DNA from 2 places in the Salibacterium lacus genome. Region 1 is predicted to be linked to the other one. Evidence: riboswitches for the same ligand, from Rfam matches in the RefSeq annotation. Region 1 holds a riboswitch; the other holds the start of a gene.
What was found. A riboswitch is a leader RNA that binds a small molecule or an ion and turns the genes downstream of it on or off. The one in region 1 is predicted to bind S-adenosylmethionine.
Positions count from the first base shown of each region.

Region 2: linked by a shared signal. The riboswitch ahead of ACFSUB_RS02980 (methionine biosynthesis PLP-dependent protein) and the one ahead of metK (methionine adenosyltransferase) in region 1 are both predicted to bind S-adenosylmethionine.

Region 1 is NZ_JBHUML010000002.1:1,370,575-1,378,093, forward strand. It holds gene ACFSUB_RS07745 (TIGR01212 family radical SAM protein) at 1-535, shown strand, start outside; gene ACFSUB_RS07750 (class I SAM-dependent methyltransferase) at 532-1,110, shown strand; gene ACFSUB_RS07755 (beta-class carbonic anhydrase) at 1,117-1,683, shown strand; gene ACFSUB_RS07760 (tetraprenyl-beta-curcumene synthase family protein) at 1,699-2,772, opposite strand; gene ACFSUB_RS07765 (alpha/beta hydrolase) at 2,775-3,581, opposite strand; gene ACFSUB_RS07770 (gamma carbonic anhydrase) at 3,711-4,229, shown strand; gene metK (methionine adenosyltransferase) at 4,375-5,583, opposite strand; SAM riboswitch class I at 5,748-5,863, opposite strand; gene ACFSUB_RS07780 (thiol-disulfide oxidoreductase DCC family protein) at 5,913-6,305, opposite strand; gene pckA (phosphoenolpyruvate carboxykinase (ATP)) at 6,483-7,519, shown strand, end outside.
Region 2 is NZ_JBHUML010000002.1:420,797-428,315, reverse strand. It holds gene ypeB (germination protein YpeB) at 1-449, opposite strand, end outside; gene sleB (spore cortex-lytic enzyme) at 465-1,391, opposite strand; gene ACFSUB_RS02985 (bifunctional homocysteine S-methyltransferase/methylenetetrahydrofolate reductase) at 1,700-3,529, opposite strand; gene ACFSUB_RS02980 (methionine biosynthesis PLP-dependent protein) at 3,561-4,667, opposite strand; SAM riboswitch class I at 4,766-4,873, opposite strand; gene ACFSUB_RS02975 (hypothetical protein) at 4,937-5,101, opposite strand; gene prsW (glutamic-type intramembrane protease PrsW) at 5,118-5,780, opposite strand; gene ACFSUB_RS02965 (asparaginase) at 5,880-6,854, shown strand; gene ACFSUB_RS02960 (YpdA family putative bacillithiol disulfide reductase) at 6,851-7,519, opposite strand, start outside.

The DNA.
Region 1 (7,519 bases):
TGAACTGAACGAACGCACCCACCTCTGGGTTGAACTCGGCCTGCAGACCGTTCACGAAAGTACCGCCGACCTTATTAACCGGGCCCACGACTTTGAATGCTATAAAGAAGGAGTGAACAAACTCCGCGCCCACGGCATCCGCGTCTGTTCCCACATCATTGACGGACTGCCGCAGGAATCCTACGAAATGATGAAGGAAACGGCGGCTGAAGTGGCAAAACTCGATGTACAAGGCATTAAAATCCACCTGCTGCATCTGCTGAAACACACCCCGATGGTTCATCAATATGAGCAGGGGCTGCTTGAGTTCATGGACATGGAAGAATACGTGAATCTTGTCGTTGACCAGATTGAACTGCTTCCGCCTGACATGGTCATTCACCGCTTGACCGGGGACGGCCCTGCCGACCTGCTGATCGGGCCGATGTGGAGCCTGAACAAATGGGAAGTTCTAAATGCCATCGATGCGGAACTTGAGCGCCGTAACAGCTGGCAGGGAAAATATCACCAGCCGGAGGCAGCCCTTTCACGATGACAATGCCCGATGTGCTGACATTTGCCAAAGAATGGATGGAGAGGGTGCTCGAAAACGGAGATACAGCCATTGACGCCACCGCAGGCACCGGGCGGGACACCCTTCATCTTGCACATTGCGTCGGCAGCGGCGGACATGTATTCAGTTTTGATATTCAGACAGAGGCACTGGAACAAACAAAACAACGCCTTGACAAACATCTTCTCTATGAGCGGACAACCCTTATAAACAAAGGTCATGAGCACGCAGCGGCACAGATCCCTGCGGACCACCGGAAAAAACTGAAAGCAGCCGTCTTTAACCTCGGTTATCTTCCCGGGGGTAATAAAACAATCACCACCCGGACGGAAACGACGATACAAGCCATCTCACAGCTGCTGGATATCATAAAACCCGGAGGTCTTCTTTTTGTCGTCGTGTATCCGGGACATCCCGAAGGCAGAATGGAAAAAGATAAACTCGAAGAATACGCTGCCGCCCTGCCTCAAAGAGATATACAGGTGCTGCGCTATGAATTTATGAATCAAGTGAATCATCCCCCATTTTTATTCATTTTTGATAAAAGACAGGAGTGAGTATATATGACAATCATTGATTCCATGCTTTCTTTTAATGAAAAATTTGTAGAAGGAAAAGAGTACGAACCCTTACAGACGTCCAAGTTTCCGGATAAGAAAATTGTTATTTTGACGTGTATGGACACTCGGCTCGTTGAGCTGCTCCCCAGAGCATTAAATCTGAAAAACGGCGATGCCAAAATCATTAAGAATGCCGGGGCCATGGTAACAGACCCTTATGACAGTATCATGCGCAGCATCATTGTCGCCCTTTATGCCCTAAAAGCCGACGAAGTGGCTGTGATCGGGCATTACGGATGCGGCATGACCGGTTTAACGTCGGATGATATTTTCAGCCAGGCAGAGTCCCGCGGCGCCGATACAAGCCGGCTCCAGGAAGCAGCCTACGCCGGGGTGGATCTGGACAAATGGATGCATGGGTTCACAGACGTCGAAGAGAATGTCAGAAACAGTGCCGGTATCATCCGGAACCACCCTCTCCTTCCGGCAGATACTCCGGTCCACGGGCTGGCCATCTCCCCCGAAACAGGAGAGCTCACCGTTATTGAAAAAGCAGCCGCTTCCTCGTGAAGCCGCTGCTTTTTTTTACCCGTATATTGATTTGGAATTCCGCCGGTAGATCCAGGTGTTAATGTAAAAGAACGCTGCCGGCAGCCCCCCGAAACGGATGAAACGTTTCGCCGTTTGTTTCATCGACGGTTCCGTCTGCACCTTTTCATCCGCCAGATAAATCGCGAACAATCCTTTCACAATCAGCGAATGGAAGCCCGCATCCGGCAGTTTCCGCACTTTTTTCTCCGCTTCTTTTTTAAAGTAGCGGATCCGTTCCACCATTTCTTCTTCGTCTTCATACTGCGCACAGAAATTAAGTTCATCATCAGCAATGTCTTCCTGTTGATCAATAAAGTAATCCAGTAAAATATGAACGCCCTGCACGTACGGAAAGTAAGCCGATTTGATGGACCGGGCCTGGACGTCTGCCAGGTGGGATCTGGCGGCGTAAGCTCCGAGTGCGTAGATTCCAAGTGTAGAGCCGGTACAGGCATTGAATTCGTACCACCGGATATCAGGAAAGTCCTCTTTGACTTCATCGAACCAGGCAGTTAACCTCGGTACACGCTCTTCTTTTTGAACATGCTTATGAACCTGAAGAGTCCTGTAGTAATGAGATAATTCCTCCATGTACTCTTTCACATTCCAAAAGCCGGGAAATATCACAAGATGAGACTGGCAGGTTTCTACTAATTCCTTCAAATAACCCCCGTCGTCCTGATCATCCCGGTAAAAATAATAGTTCTCCACCTCACGTCCCGGTTCAAGCGCATGTTGCAGCGCTTTGTGAAGCATATGAAAATCATCAGGGTTCTGGGACTCACTCCAGTCACAAAGGCCGTCCAGATAATCGCAGATCGTCTGGTAGGCAATAATGAACTGAAGCACATTCTCTCTCCTGCTTTCCGGGGCAAACATGGCATACACCCCGCCGCCTTCACAATGAAAGGCTTTATTCTCAATGCTTATCAAGGCCTGTCTCTTCAGTTCCGGATTCGGTATCTGTTCCGCTTTTTCCCGCCACTGTCCCAGCAGGCGGTGCACCTCCGGAATAACTTCCCGGTAGATGCTGTACATCATGGTCCATGGCGTCGCTGGTACTTTCATAGTCATCCTCCTTCTTCCTGCATCGTCTTTTCAAGGCGTTGTTCCACAAAGTGCATCAGGAAGCTGAATACGTCTTCGCGCTCAGGCTCATGAAGCAGCTCATGATACAACCCTTTCCATTCCCGGTACGCACAATCTGAGATGTGAAGCTGGTTGAACCAGCGCCGTACCGAAAACCTATCTACAATATAGTCTTCACCAGCCTGCATCACCAGAGTGGAAACATCCGGATAATAATCCGGATAAAGTTGAGCCTGTTTTACAGCCTTCGTTAACTCCCGGTACCACCGGAGTGTTACCGTCGGTACGATTAAGTCGTCCTGCCTGAATGCCGCCCTTGTCTCTTCATGTCTGGTGAGGAGCTCTGCTGTAATCCCTGATTTGGCCCTGAACGAAGGAGTCACGTGGTGCATCATTTTCGCGGCGAGTTCCACCCCTCTTTTTGGGGAATCCGCCAGCCCGAGACACGGAGAGGAAAGAATAACTCCCTGAACCGGCAGGTATTTTTCCATCAATGTCCGTACTGCAATCAACCCACCCAGGCTGTGTCCGAAAAGAAATACCGGAACATCAAGAGCAGCTGCCTCTTTATACCAGTTGTACACAGCGTCTATGTACTGATCAAAACGGTCAATGTGACCTCTTTTTCCTCTTGTTTTCCCGTGTCCCGGCAGGTCACCGGCAACGACATGAAAACCCCGGGTGTTCAGACGATTGATCCATTCCTGGTAACGGCCGTGATGTTCACCGACTCCATGTATCAGCACTATGGTACCGCGTGGTTTTTCCGTTAACCATGTGTTTATCATCTTATTTGTTCCTGCCTTTCCGTCGCTGCATCGAACTCGAACAATCCCTGCACTATCCATTTTACTATGATTTTTGCTAAACTTACATTAAAGTAAGTAAAATTTTATGAAAGATTAGGAGGTTCCGCCATGCTCTATGATTATAAAGGAAAATTTCCAGAGATCGCAGATTCCGCTTACACAGCCGATTATGTGACCATCACCGGTGATGTGAAAATCGGCGAAGAATCAAGTGTTTGGTTCAACACCGTGATTCGTGGAGATGTTGCTCCCACCATCATCGGTAACGGGGTCAATATTCAGGATCAATCCGTTCTCCATCAGAGTCCGAAGAACCCCTTGATTGTTGAAGATGACGTTACCATCGGCCACATGGTCATCCTGCACAGTGCTATCATACGAAAAAACGCGCTGATCGGGATGGGGGCCAAGATTCTGGACCGTGCAGAGATCGGTGAAGAAGCTTTCATCGGTGCCGGTTCCCTTGTACCGCCTGGAAAGGTGATCCCACCGCGCACTCTCGCCGTCGGAAGTCCTGCCAGGGTGGTCCGTGACCTGACCGATGAGGACCTGAACGAGATGCACCGTATTCAGCAGTCCTATGTAGAAAAAAGCAGATACTACAAAGAATTAGCGTCTGATTCCTGAACCGTCATTCCTTTGTCTGCCGTCTGCTCTCTTTGTTTAAACAAATGCCGTATAAAGAATCCGGACGCTGCCGCATTCCAATAGAGAATGTCATCTACACGTCCGGATTTTTATCTGTGTATTCTTTTCATACAGGCTTATTTTTTCATTTGTTCTGCGCGGCCTGTTCTTTCAGTGCTTCCGCCTTATCAACGGCTTCCCACGGCAGTTCAACATCTGTTCTGCCAAAATGACCGTAGGCTGCAGTCTGCCGGTAAATCGGCCGGCGCAGATCGAGCATTTTTATAATGCCTGCCGGTCGGAGATCAAAGTTGTTGCGGACAAGCTCAGCCAGAATCTCTTCGGACACTTCCGCCGTACCAAACGTCTCCACCGAGACGGACACAGGACGTGCCACGCCGATCGCATAGGCAAGCTGCACTTCACATTTTTCGGCAAGCCCCGCCGCAATAATATTTTTAGCAGCATAACGGGCGGCGTAAGATGCGGAACGGTCCACTTTTGTCGCATCTTTTCCGGAAAAAGCCCCGCCGCCGTGACGGGCATAACCGCCGTACGTATCAACGATGATTTTTCTGCCGGTCAGTCCGGCATCTCCCTGCGGACCGCCGATTACAAAGCGGCCGGTTGGATTAATAAAATAGTTCGTCTCTTCATCAAGAAAGTGTTCCGGAACGACTGGTTTAATAACCTGTTCTTTCAGGTCCTTGTCGATCTCGTCCAGCGGTATATCGGCATGATGTTGCGTTGAAATAACGATTGTCTCCACCCGCAGCGGCTTCCCGTCTTCGCCGTATTCGACCGTCACCTGGGTTTTACCATCCGGGCGCAGGTAAGGAATCGTTCCATCATTGCGTACTTCGGTCAAGCGGCGTGCCAGTTTGTGTGCCAAAGAAATCGGGAGCGGCATCAGTTCCGGCGTTTCATTATCAGCATAGCCGAACATCAACCCCTGGTCACCGGCCCCGATTGCCTCCAGTTCTCCTTCGGTCATATGCCCTTCTCTAGCTTCCAGCGCACGGTCCACTCCCTGGGCAATATCCGACGACTGCTCATCAATCGATGTCAAAACAGAACACGTTTCATGGTCAAAACCATATTTGGCTCTTGTATACCCTATTTTCTTCAGCGTTTCGCGGACAATACTTGGAATATCCACGTACGTTGACGTGGTAATTTCCCCTGCTACCAGTACGAGTCCTGTATTCACGACCGTTTCGCATGCTACCCGGGCATTCGGGTCTTTCGATATGATTTCATCCAGAATGGCATCGGAGATTTGATCACAGATCTTGTCCGGATGACCTTCTGTTACTGATTCTGATGTAAATAAACGTCTTCCATCCGTAGACACGTGTACTGCCTCCTCTTCGTATTAGATCGTTACGGCACTCATTCCCTATGTTCTTACATCTCCAAGACGAGCAGGCGTAAACAGTGTTTCTTTATCTCATGAAAACATAAAGACCCCTTTTCCATGGCGAGGAAAAGGGGTCTTGATCCGTTCACCTTTTTCGCCTCTTATCTTCCAAGACGTTATTCCGTCTTTCCAGGTTAGCACCTTTGCCTCCTGCAAGAGGAGGATGGTTGCCGGGCTTCAAGGGGCCTGTCCCTCCACCAGCTCGGGATAAGAGTATCCGTTCAACAGTTATAGTACCTTACAACAAGATTTCTGTCAAATAATCAGCGCTTGATACCGCAGGTTCCGGACTCGCACGCTGCTCCTGAGAATGTATGGCGGTTGCGGGCAACAAGCCGGTACAGTGTTTCCCCGATCTGATCCGATCCGGGCAGGTGAAATAACGGAGCCACCCACTTTCCGGCCGGAAGCAGCTGTACGATCCGCTTCACCGCTGCAAATCCGGTATAAAGGTACGTATTATTTTCCAGAAGATGCATGGCTTCCTGTACATTCCTCCCTTTTAATAGTGGATACTTTTCCAGTGTATCGGGATGTTGAATATCGAGCCACGTGATCATACCTGCAGGATCTCTTTTATCGATGATGCGTTTGGACTCCCGGCAGATGCCGCAGCTTTGATCGTAAAAGACGACGATGGAGGACAAGTTATTCATAAAGAACCCTCCTGTTTTGTTTCATTATAGTATAACATATTTCTTCCCTCTGCCCGTTCCTTTTGAAACAAAGAAAAGCATAACATTTTTGAATAAAAAGTATAGACTGATTATCTAAATGTGTTATACTAATTCGTAACAAAAACAATATTCTGATAAAAGAAAGGATTTTCCGCCATGATGTCGTCCCGTTTTTCCACCCCTTTAACCCGTTTGATGGAAGGAAGGAACGTCAATATTGACCTTCCTGTGTCCCGTTTAATCGAAACGTCCCTTTCCCGGGGAGAAGGAATGCTCACTTCAAACGGTGCCCTTTCTGTCGCGACAGGTGAGTATACCGGACGGTCCCCCAAAGATAAATTTATCGTTCATGACAGCGTTTCCGCGGAAAAAGTGGATTGGGGAGAGGTCAACCGGCCGATCAGCAGGGACGTGTTCTCGTCCTTGTATGATCAGGTTCTCCATCACCTGGAAAATAAAGAAGAACTGTTTGTCACAAACGGGGCAGCAGGAGCGGACGCTTCCTACCAGCTTCCAATCCTGGCTGTCAATGAGTTCGCCTGGCACAACCTGTTTGCCCGTCAATTATTTCTGCGTTCCGGGGGACCGGACCGTGATACAGGTATGGAACCTTTCACTATTATCAGCGCCCCGCAGTTTAAGGCCGATCCTGAACGGGACGGCACCGATTCGGAAACCTTTATCATCCTCTCATTTGAAGAACGGGTTATACTAATCGGAGGAACGGAATACGCCGGAGAAATGAAAAAATCGATTTTTTCCGTTATGAATCACCTTCTTCCAGAGCAGAATGTTCTGCCTATGCATTGTTCTGCCAATGTTGGAGAAGAAGGAGATACCGCCCTTTTCTTTGGGCTGTCGGGTACGGGGAAAACGACATTGTCAGCCGACCCAAACCGGCATTTGATCGGTGATGATGAACACGGCTGGTCGGACAACGGCATTTTTAATATCGAAGGCGGCTGCTATGCCAAATGCGTGAATTTATCAGAGAAAAAAGAACCGCAGATCTGGAATGCGATTCGTTTCGGGGCTGTGCTTGAAAATGTTCATGTCGACTCCGAAACCGGTGCTCCTGATTACACGCACACTGATGTAACGGAGAATACGCGGGCGGCCTATCCGCTGGACAACATACCAAACGCGCTGGAATCGAGCCGCTCCGGCCATCCATCAACGATCATTTTCCTTAC
Region 2 (7,519 bases), 950 kb from region 1:
TGTAATTTGCGCAGGTCATTTTTAATCTCGCCGGACTGCTCATAATACCGCTGAAGTTTATCATATTCCTTGTTGGACAACGGGGCTTGACCAAGGTCCCGCATCGTTGTCTCATAACTGAAATCACCTATTTTATTAAGCAGTTCTTCTGTATCATGAAGGGCCATCATACCAATTGGAAGCTGCCCTAATTCACTGCGTGCCATCTCAGAAATTCTCCACACCTCGGCCAGCGAACCTGACAGCTGATTCTTTGAGTTCATCGCAAGCGTTGTACCGACTTTATCCTGAAGTTCATCTAAATGAAAAGTCAAATCGTGAAAGGCGCGCTGATAGTTATTCTCGTTTTCGATTCGGAGTGCTTCATTCTGTTCTGCCTGGCCGGCCCCCCAAAATCCGGTACCGATTAAAGCCAGTCCCAGAACTCCTATAATAATGTTACGTACCACCGTATTTCACCTCCATTATTTACTGAACTTGTGCTTGCCTATTGTTTTTATCGTTTCCCGCCCGAAAATCCAGTCCGAGGTAGCTGTGACCGGGTTGTAATAATAAATCGCCCCTCCGGAAGGATCCTGACCGTTAACAGCATCCAACACAGCCTTGCGGGCCTGCTCATTTGGCTCCATATAAATCTGACCATCTGCTACAGCCGTGAAAGCCCTCGGTTCAAAAATGACCCCGGACGCAGTATTGGGAAAAGAAGAACTCTCCATACGGTTGATAATAACCGCTGCTACAGCGACCTGCCCTACATAAGGTTCGCCTCGCGCTTCACCGTAAACGGCATTGGACATAATTTGAATATCATTTTCAGAATAACCGTCAGGAACGTTCATGGCTTTTTGAATATCAGCCCGATTGGATTGATTTTCGTCCACACTGCCCCCATTACTGCTGTCTCCCTTCTGGTTATTCCGGTCTTTACCTGCCTGGCCGTTTCTCTGCGTATTCCGCTGATTTTGCTGGGGTCCGCCGTTTTCTTCTTTTTTCCGGGGCTGCTCTTGTTTCTTGCCGCCCTCTGCATTTCCTTTGGGTCCTTTTTCGATTTCATCGGGAGTGCCTCCGTAATGCGTGAAGTCTCTCCCCTCTTCAAGCGCCTTTTTAACAAATGCTTCATTGTACTTGGTTGATTTCTCAAGCATTGCTTTCATGTCCGGACCGACCATTCCATCAACATCCATTCCAAATTCATCTTGATAATTTCTTACCGACCAGTACGTGCCCCATCCAAACACACCATCTATCGTGCCTTCATAAAAACCGTTATACTGAAGTCTTGACTGAAGTTCCACTACATCATCACCGGAGGCACCTTTTTGAACAATCTGGTCGGAAAACGCTTCTGCCTGTCGGACGGGAAAGGCCGTCAAAATGATACCGACAAGCATTATTCCCGCTATCCGTTTCCGGGCTTTTTTGTTAGTCATTTCTATGCTGAACCCCCTTCTTTGCTGTCACTTCATGCCGGTTATGGTTATTTTCTTCCCACCTGCACTTTTTATACATCCCTATCCGACGTGTGAATCACGTATTTTATAAAATTGTTTCTTCACCATTTTCGCAGACACCTTTTCCACTACATGGGGAGGTTTACTTCCATTCAAACTCAACCTCCGATTTTTCCTTCGTCCTTTACTATTAAAAAACTCCCTCTGTTATAACAGAAGGAGTCGTTCTTACAGCTGCTGGAGCTTTTTTATGTTTTATTATTTTTTCCGCGTACGTAGGCTGTTAATTCTGCGGTAATATCAAAACGCAGGAATGGAGTTATTAAATATACTCCGTGAAAATACTTCAGGGACTCGTCGATCAGTTCTTTGGAAATGGCGATTCCTTCTGCCTGCGCCGCTTCTCGATCTTGCGCGCATGCTGCCATTCTTGCTCTGATTTCCTCTGTCAGCTGGATTCCAGGCACTTCATTGTGAAGAAATTCAGCATTTCTGCTGCTGACAAGCGGCATAATTCCTATATAGATGGGAGTCGAAAAATGCTTTACTTCCTCGTATATGTTTTCAAACTGTTCATTTTCATACACCGGCTGCGTCATAAAATAATCCGCTCCGGCTTCGATCTTTTTTTCCAATCGCTGCGCTGCTTTATGCAGATTCCTGACATTAGGATTAAAAGCAGCAGCGACAGTGAATGATGTTTGTTCACCAAGAGACGTTCCGGAGTACGACCGGCCTTCATTCATTTCCTTTATCAAGGAAATCAGCTTAGTGGAATTCATATCATATACGGATGTTGCACCTGGAAAGTCGCCGACTTTTGACGGGTCTCCGGTTACAGCCAGGATGTCCTGAATTCCCATCGTATGCAGACCAAGCAGATGAGACTGCAGGCCGATCAGATTCCGGTCCCGGCACGCAAGATGCAAAAGCGGACGTGCTTTTGTTCTGTTCTGCACAGCGGCCGCCATTGCCATATTATCAATCCTCGGACTAGCAAGGGAGTTATCGGCCATTGTTACCGCATCTGCTCCTGCCTCATAGAGCGCTTCTGCGCCGCGTATAAACTTTTCCGTAGCCAGTTTTTTCGGAGGATCGAGCTCTACCATCACCGAAGGTCTGTCACGATTGACTACATCAAGCCGCTGTTTCGGCGGATGGATTCGTGACGCAGCCGGAATTTCCCGGGCAGGTTCCGGTGCAGCTTCCTTCTCTGTGATTGGAGTCGTGTTTTTTACCGCCTCTGCCGTCCAGGCAATATGATCCGGGGTCGTGCCGCAGCATCCTCCGATAATATTGACACCTTCATTTTTCAGATCAAGCGCCCGCTGATAAAAATATTCCGGGTTGGACTGATACACGAAGCGGCCGTCATCAAGATTAGGGAGACTGGCGTTGGGATAAGCGGAAAAATAGATATGTTCCATTAATGGAACATGTTCAAACGATTTTACCAAATGATACGGACCCATCCTGCAGTTCAATCCAGCCACCTCAGCACCGGCTTTTTTCAGTTCCTGAAATACCTCAGTGACCGGGATACCTCCATGCATAACACCAACTTCCCCGAGAGCAGCCTGGGCAATAATCGGCACGTCTGTCATACTCCGCAGCAGCCGGACCGTTTCCAAAAGCTCCTGCCCATCATAAAATGTTTCCAGCATGAAGACGTCCGGCTGTTCTTCAACCAGAGTCTGGATCTGCCTCAAGTAAGATTCAAGAATGGTATCCCGGGTAATATCAAGCGGCTGCACACCGGTTATTCCACCTACAGTAGCTGCTGCAAAAGCACGGGAACCGGCAGCTTCTTTTGCCATACGCATTCCCTGCCGGTTAATGCTTTCCACTTCATGATCAAGTGAATATTTTTTTAGTTTTACGTCATTGGCAGCGTACGTATTCGACTGGATAATGTCCGCTCCGGCATCCACATATTCCTGATGAACGTGCTGAATAACATCCGGTTCCGTCACATTCAGTGACTCAAATGAACCATTGTATCCCTTGTCATAAAGGTAGGTGCCCATCGCTCCGTCCCCTACCAGCACTCTTTGCTTTAACTCGCTGACAATATTCACTCCACGTCCATCCTTTCTTCCCGCTCCATGATCAGGAAAGGTTGTTCAGAGCCTGATCGAGATCGGTGATTAAATCATCCGCATGTTCAATTCCTACGGAAAAGCGCAGAAGCCTGTTGCACACTCCATTTGCCGTCCTTACTTCTTCAGGCATATCTGCATGCGTCTGCGTTGCCGGATACGTAATAAAACTTTCCACACCGCCCAGACTCTCCGCGAACGTAATCACCTGCAGATTCTTCAGAAGCGGATCCACCCAATCTTCATGCTCGATCCGGAAAGAAAGCATCCCGCCCTGTCCCGGATAAAGTACGTCTTTGATCTTTTCATGGTTCTCAAGAAATGCAGCAACAGCCCTGGCATTTTCTGTATGTCTTTGCATCCTGAGCGAAAGAGTCTTCATGCCTCTCATAAGCAGCCAGGAATCCATCGGTGAAAGTATGGTTCCCATCCCGTTCTGAAAGTCTCCAATGGTGTTTCCTGTTTTTTCATCTTTGGTGACAACAAGACCTGCAATGACGTCATTATGGCCGCCCAGGTATTTCGAAGCGCTGTGAACGACGATGTCTGCTCCTTCCTGCAGAGGTTGCTGCAAAAGCGGCGTATAAAACGTATTATCCACAATGAGAAGAAGATTGTACTCACCGGCCAGAGCAGATAATGCTTCAAGGTCCGCTTCCTGCATCAGTGGATTGGTCGGGGTTTCAATAAACAGGGCCCGTGTATTTTCATTTATCAACGAAGCAAAATCCTCCATGAATCGTGGATCACCATACTGAACTTTCACGCCCCAGCGTGTCCATCCTTCTTCAAAAAGCCTGTAGGTACCCCCGTATATATCCTGGGAAGCCAGGACTTCATCACCGTACGAAAACATGGAAAATAGCGTCTGGATAGCAGCCATACCGGAGCTGAAAGCAAAGCCCTGTGCTCCTCCCTCAAGTTCAGCTATCGACCGTTCAAGGATATCCCGGGTCGGGTTGCCCGTCCTTGAATAATCATAACCGGTCGACTGCCCGATACCACGGTGGCGGTAAGCGGTTGAAAAATATACGGGCGGATTCACCGCCCCTGTCTTTTCATCGGTATTATTGCCTATTTGTACAAGACTGGTTTCTACATGATGACGGCTGCTCATTTTGTTTCACACCTTTTCCAGAAAATTATATGTAAAAATAAAGAAAGGTCTTCTCCCGGATAAGAAGAAGACCTTTTTCCATAATGGATACTTACTTCTTCTCATCTGCTCAGGTAGCTTTCCCTGTTGGATTTAGCACCTGACCGGATTCCCGGCAGGCTGCTGAGATATCTTCGGGCCTGTCCCTCCATCTCTCTCGATAAGAATCTGTATGACATTGTTGTTATTAAAACCGTACACGATAACGACGGGTTTTGCAATAAACAATATTATTCAGGGGTTACATCTATGCGGAGATTGGATTCATTACCGCAAACGCATTGCTTGAATCCTGTTTCAAGTTCTCCTTTTTTGTTCGTCCTCCCGCGGAGTACATACTTCTCCCCGCATCCGGGACAGCGCACAATAACGCGGTAACGTGTATCAACCGCCATATTTTCCGCACCCTTTCTATGCTGTTTTTCCATCTGCCTTTTTCGTACGCGATAACGCAAACCACCATAAAAAAAACATAAACGGGACAATAATATATACTACATTTTCGTGAATAGTCAGTAAAATGTAATCATACAAACCGTGCAGGGCAATCGGTACAATAATGGAAAGCAGCATCCACAACAAATGCCGGCGATTCTCCTGCTTTTTGGCACTTCCCATGTAATACCCCATTACAACGCCGAAAAGGGCATGGCTGGACACAGGAAGGAAGGCACGTCCGAGTGCTGAGTCAATACCAAGAGCCATTAAGTACATGATGTTTTCAGCAGATGCAAATCCCAAAGACAATGCTGCGCCGTACAATATGCCGTCATACCTCGTCTGAAACGGTACAAACCGGTAAACGGCAGAATAAAGCAGGAACCATTTAAAAAATTCTTCCATTGCAGCAGCACTGCCAAAAGCCTTTACCCAGTCCAGGGTAAGAAGCGACTCCGCTTCCAGAGCATATTGAAGCACCATGATGGGAAATACAAGCAGTGCGCCTATAACAAACGCTCTTATAACCTGGATCAGTGTATTAGGTTCATATTCATTGCGGAGATAAAAGTAACTGAGAAGCGCAATGGCCGGGGCCAGAGCGGCTGTTATAAGCGCAATCACTTTCGTTCCCAACCCCTCTCATTCTTTTATCTTAACACGGTATTTTCAGACGGGAAAAGAGAGCTTATGATAGGATTACATTGCAGGACCAGCGAAAGGAATGATATGTATATGAAAACCATTGTTATTCTACATACCGGCGGCACGATCGCCATGCAAAAAGATACCGAAACCGGCGGAATTACGACCGGGGAGGTGAATCCACTGCAGCAGTCCATGATCCCGGGTACGGATACGTACCACATTATTTCGGAGGAACTTCTGCAGCTGCCTTCTCCTCACATGACGCCCGGCCGCATGGTCTCTTTATATCACGGGATGCAGGACCGGATTCATCGTTTTCAAGCCGACGGGGTTGTGATTACTCACGGTACCGACACGATGGAAGAAACCGCCTTTTTGCTTGACCTTTTTCATAACAGGGACGTCCCTGTGGTCATCACGGGCGCGATGAGGTCAGACAGCGATCTGAGTCCGGACGGACCGCTTAACCTTGCTGCCGCCGTACATACAGCAGCCGACGATCAGGCGCGCGGAGCAGGAGTACTTGTCGTGATGAATGAAGAAATTCACGCCGCAGCGGATGTTATGAAAATGCACTCTTCCAACGCAGCGGCCTTTCAGAGCCCCGAAACCGGTCCAATCGGCCGTTTCGTCAATAACCGTATCCATTTGAATCACCGCCCTGTGCACAGGCATGTGTTTCCTGCTGGATCGATGGATAAAAAAGTACCACTTCTCAAAACGTATACCGGAATGGAACCGGAAGTAGTCGAACACCTTTCTTCTTTTCCCCTGGACGGTATTGTACTGGAGGGGATGGGAATAGGAAACATCCCTCCCTCTATTACCGCGCCTGTTTATACTCTGCTCGAACGGGGCGTCCCGGTCGTTCTTACATCGCGGTGTCCAGGCGGTACCGTCGAGGACGTGTACAGCTATGAAGGAGGCGGCCGCAGATTAAAGGAAGCCGGCGTCGTGTTCACCGGCGGCTGGAGCGGCCCGAAAGCAAGACTGATGTTGATGGCGGCTCTTGAATGCTGCTCCTCCCGGGAGGAACTCAGACAATGTTTTGAAGAATTTTAAGAATCTGTACAGCTGCTTTTCTTGATGGATGATGCAATACGGTCTCCGTGGTGGCGCCCGTTTTCAATGAATATCTCATTGGCATCGTTTCCCGCAGCAAGTACGCCGGCAATATAAATGCCCGGCTCGTTTGTTTCCATCGTCATGGGATCGTAAACGGGGCGCCCGGTATCAGCCTCCACTTCCACCCCCATGTTCTCGAGAAAAGAATGATCAGGGTGGTACCCCGTCATCGCAAACACAAAATCAGACGGCACACTGCAGGATTGTCCATTTTTTTCATACCACACATGAGCCGGAGTAATCTCCTGTACTTGTGCTTCATAGACCATGTCCACTTTTTTATGACGTACCAGCGAGTAAAAGTCAGGGAGAATCCAAGGTTTGACAGCGTTTGAAAATTCACTCCCCCGGTACAACACCGTAACAAACGCTCCTGCTGACTCAAGAGCAAGAGCTGTGTCCACAGCGGAGTTTTTGCCCCCTATGACCGTTACTTTTTTCTGGAAATAGGGGTGGCTTTCCCTGAAATAGTGAAAAACATGAGGGTAGTCCTCTCCAGGAATGTTCATGATGTTGGGATGATCAAAATAACCGGTCGCCACTACGATTTTTTTTGCATGATACGAGGTTTTTGGTTGATTCCAGGGCTTTGTTTCCACCGC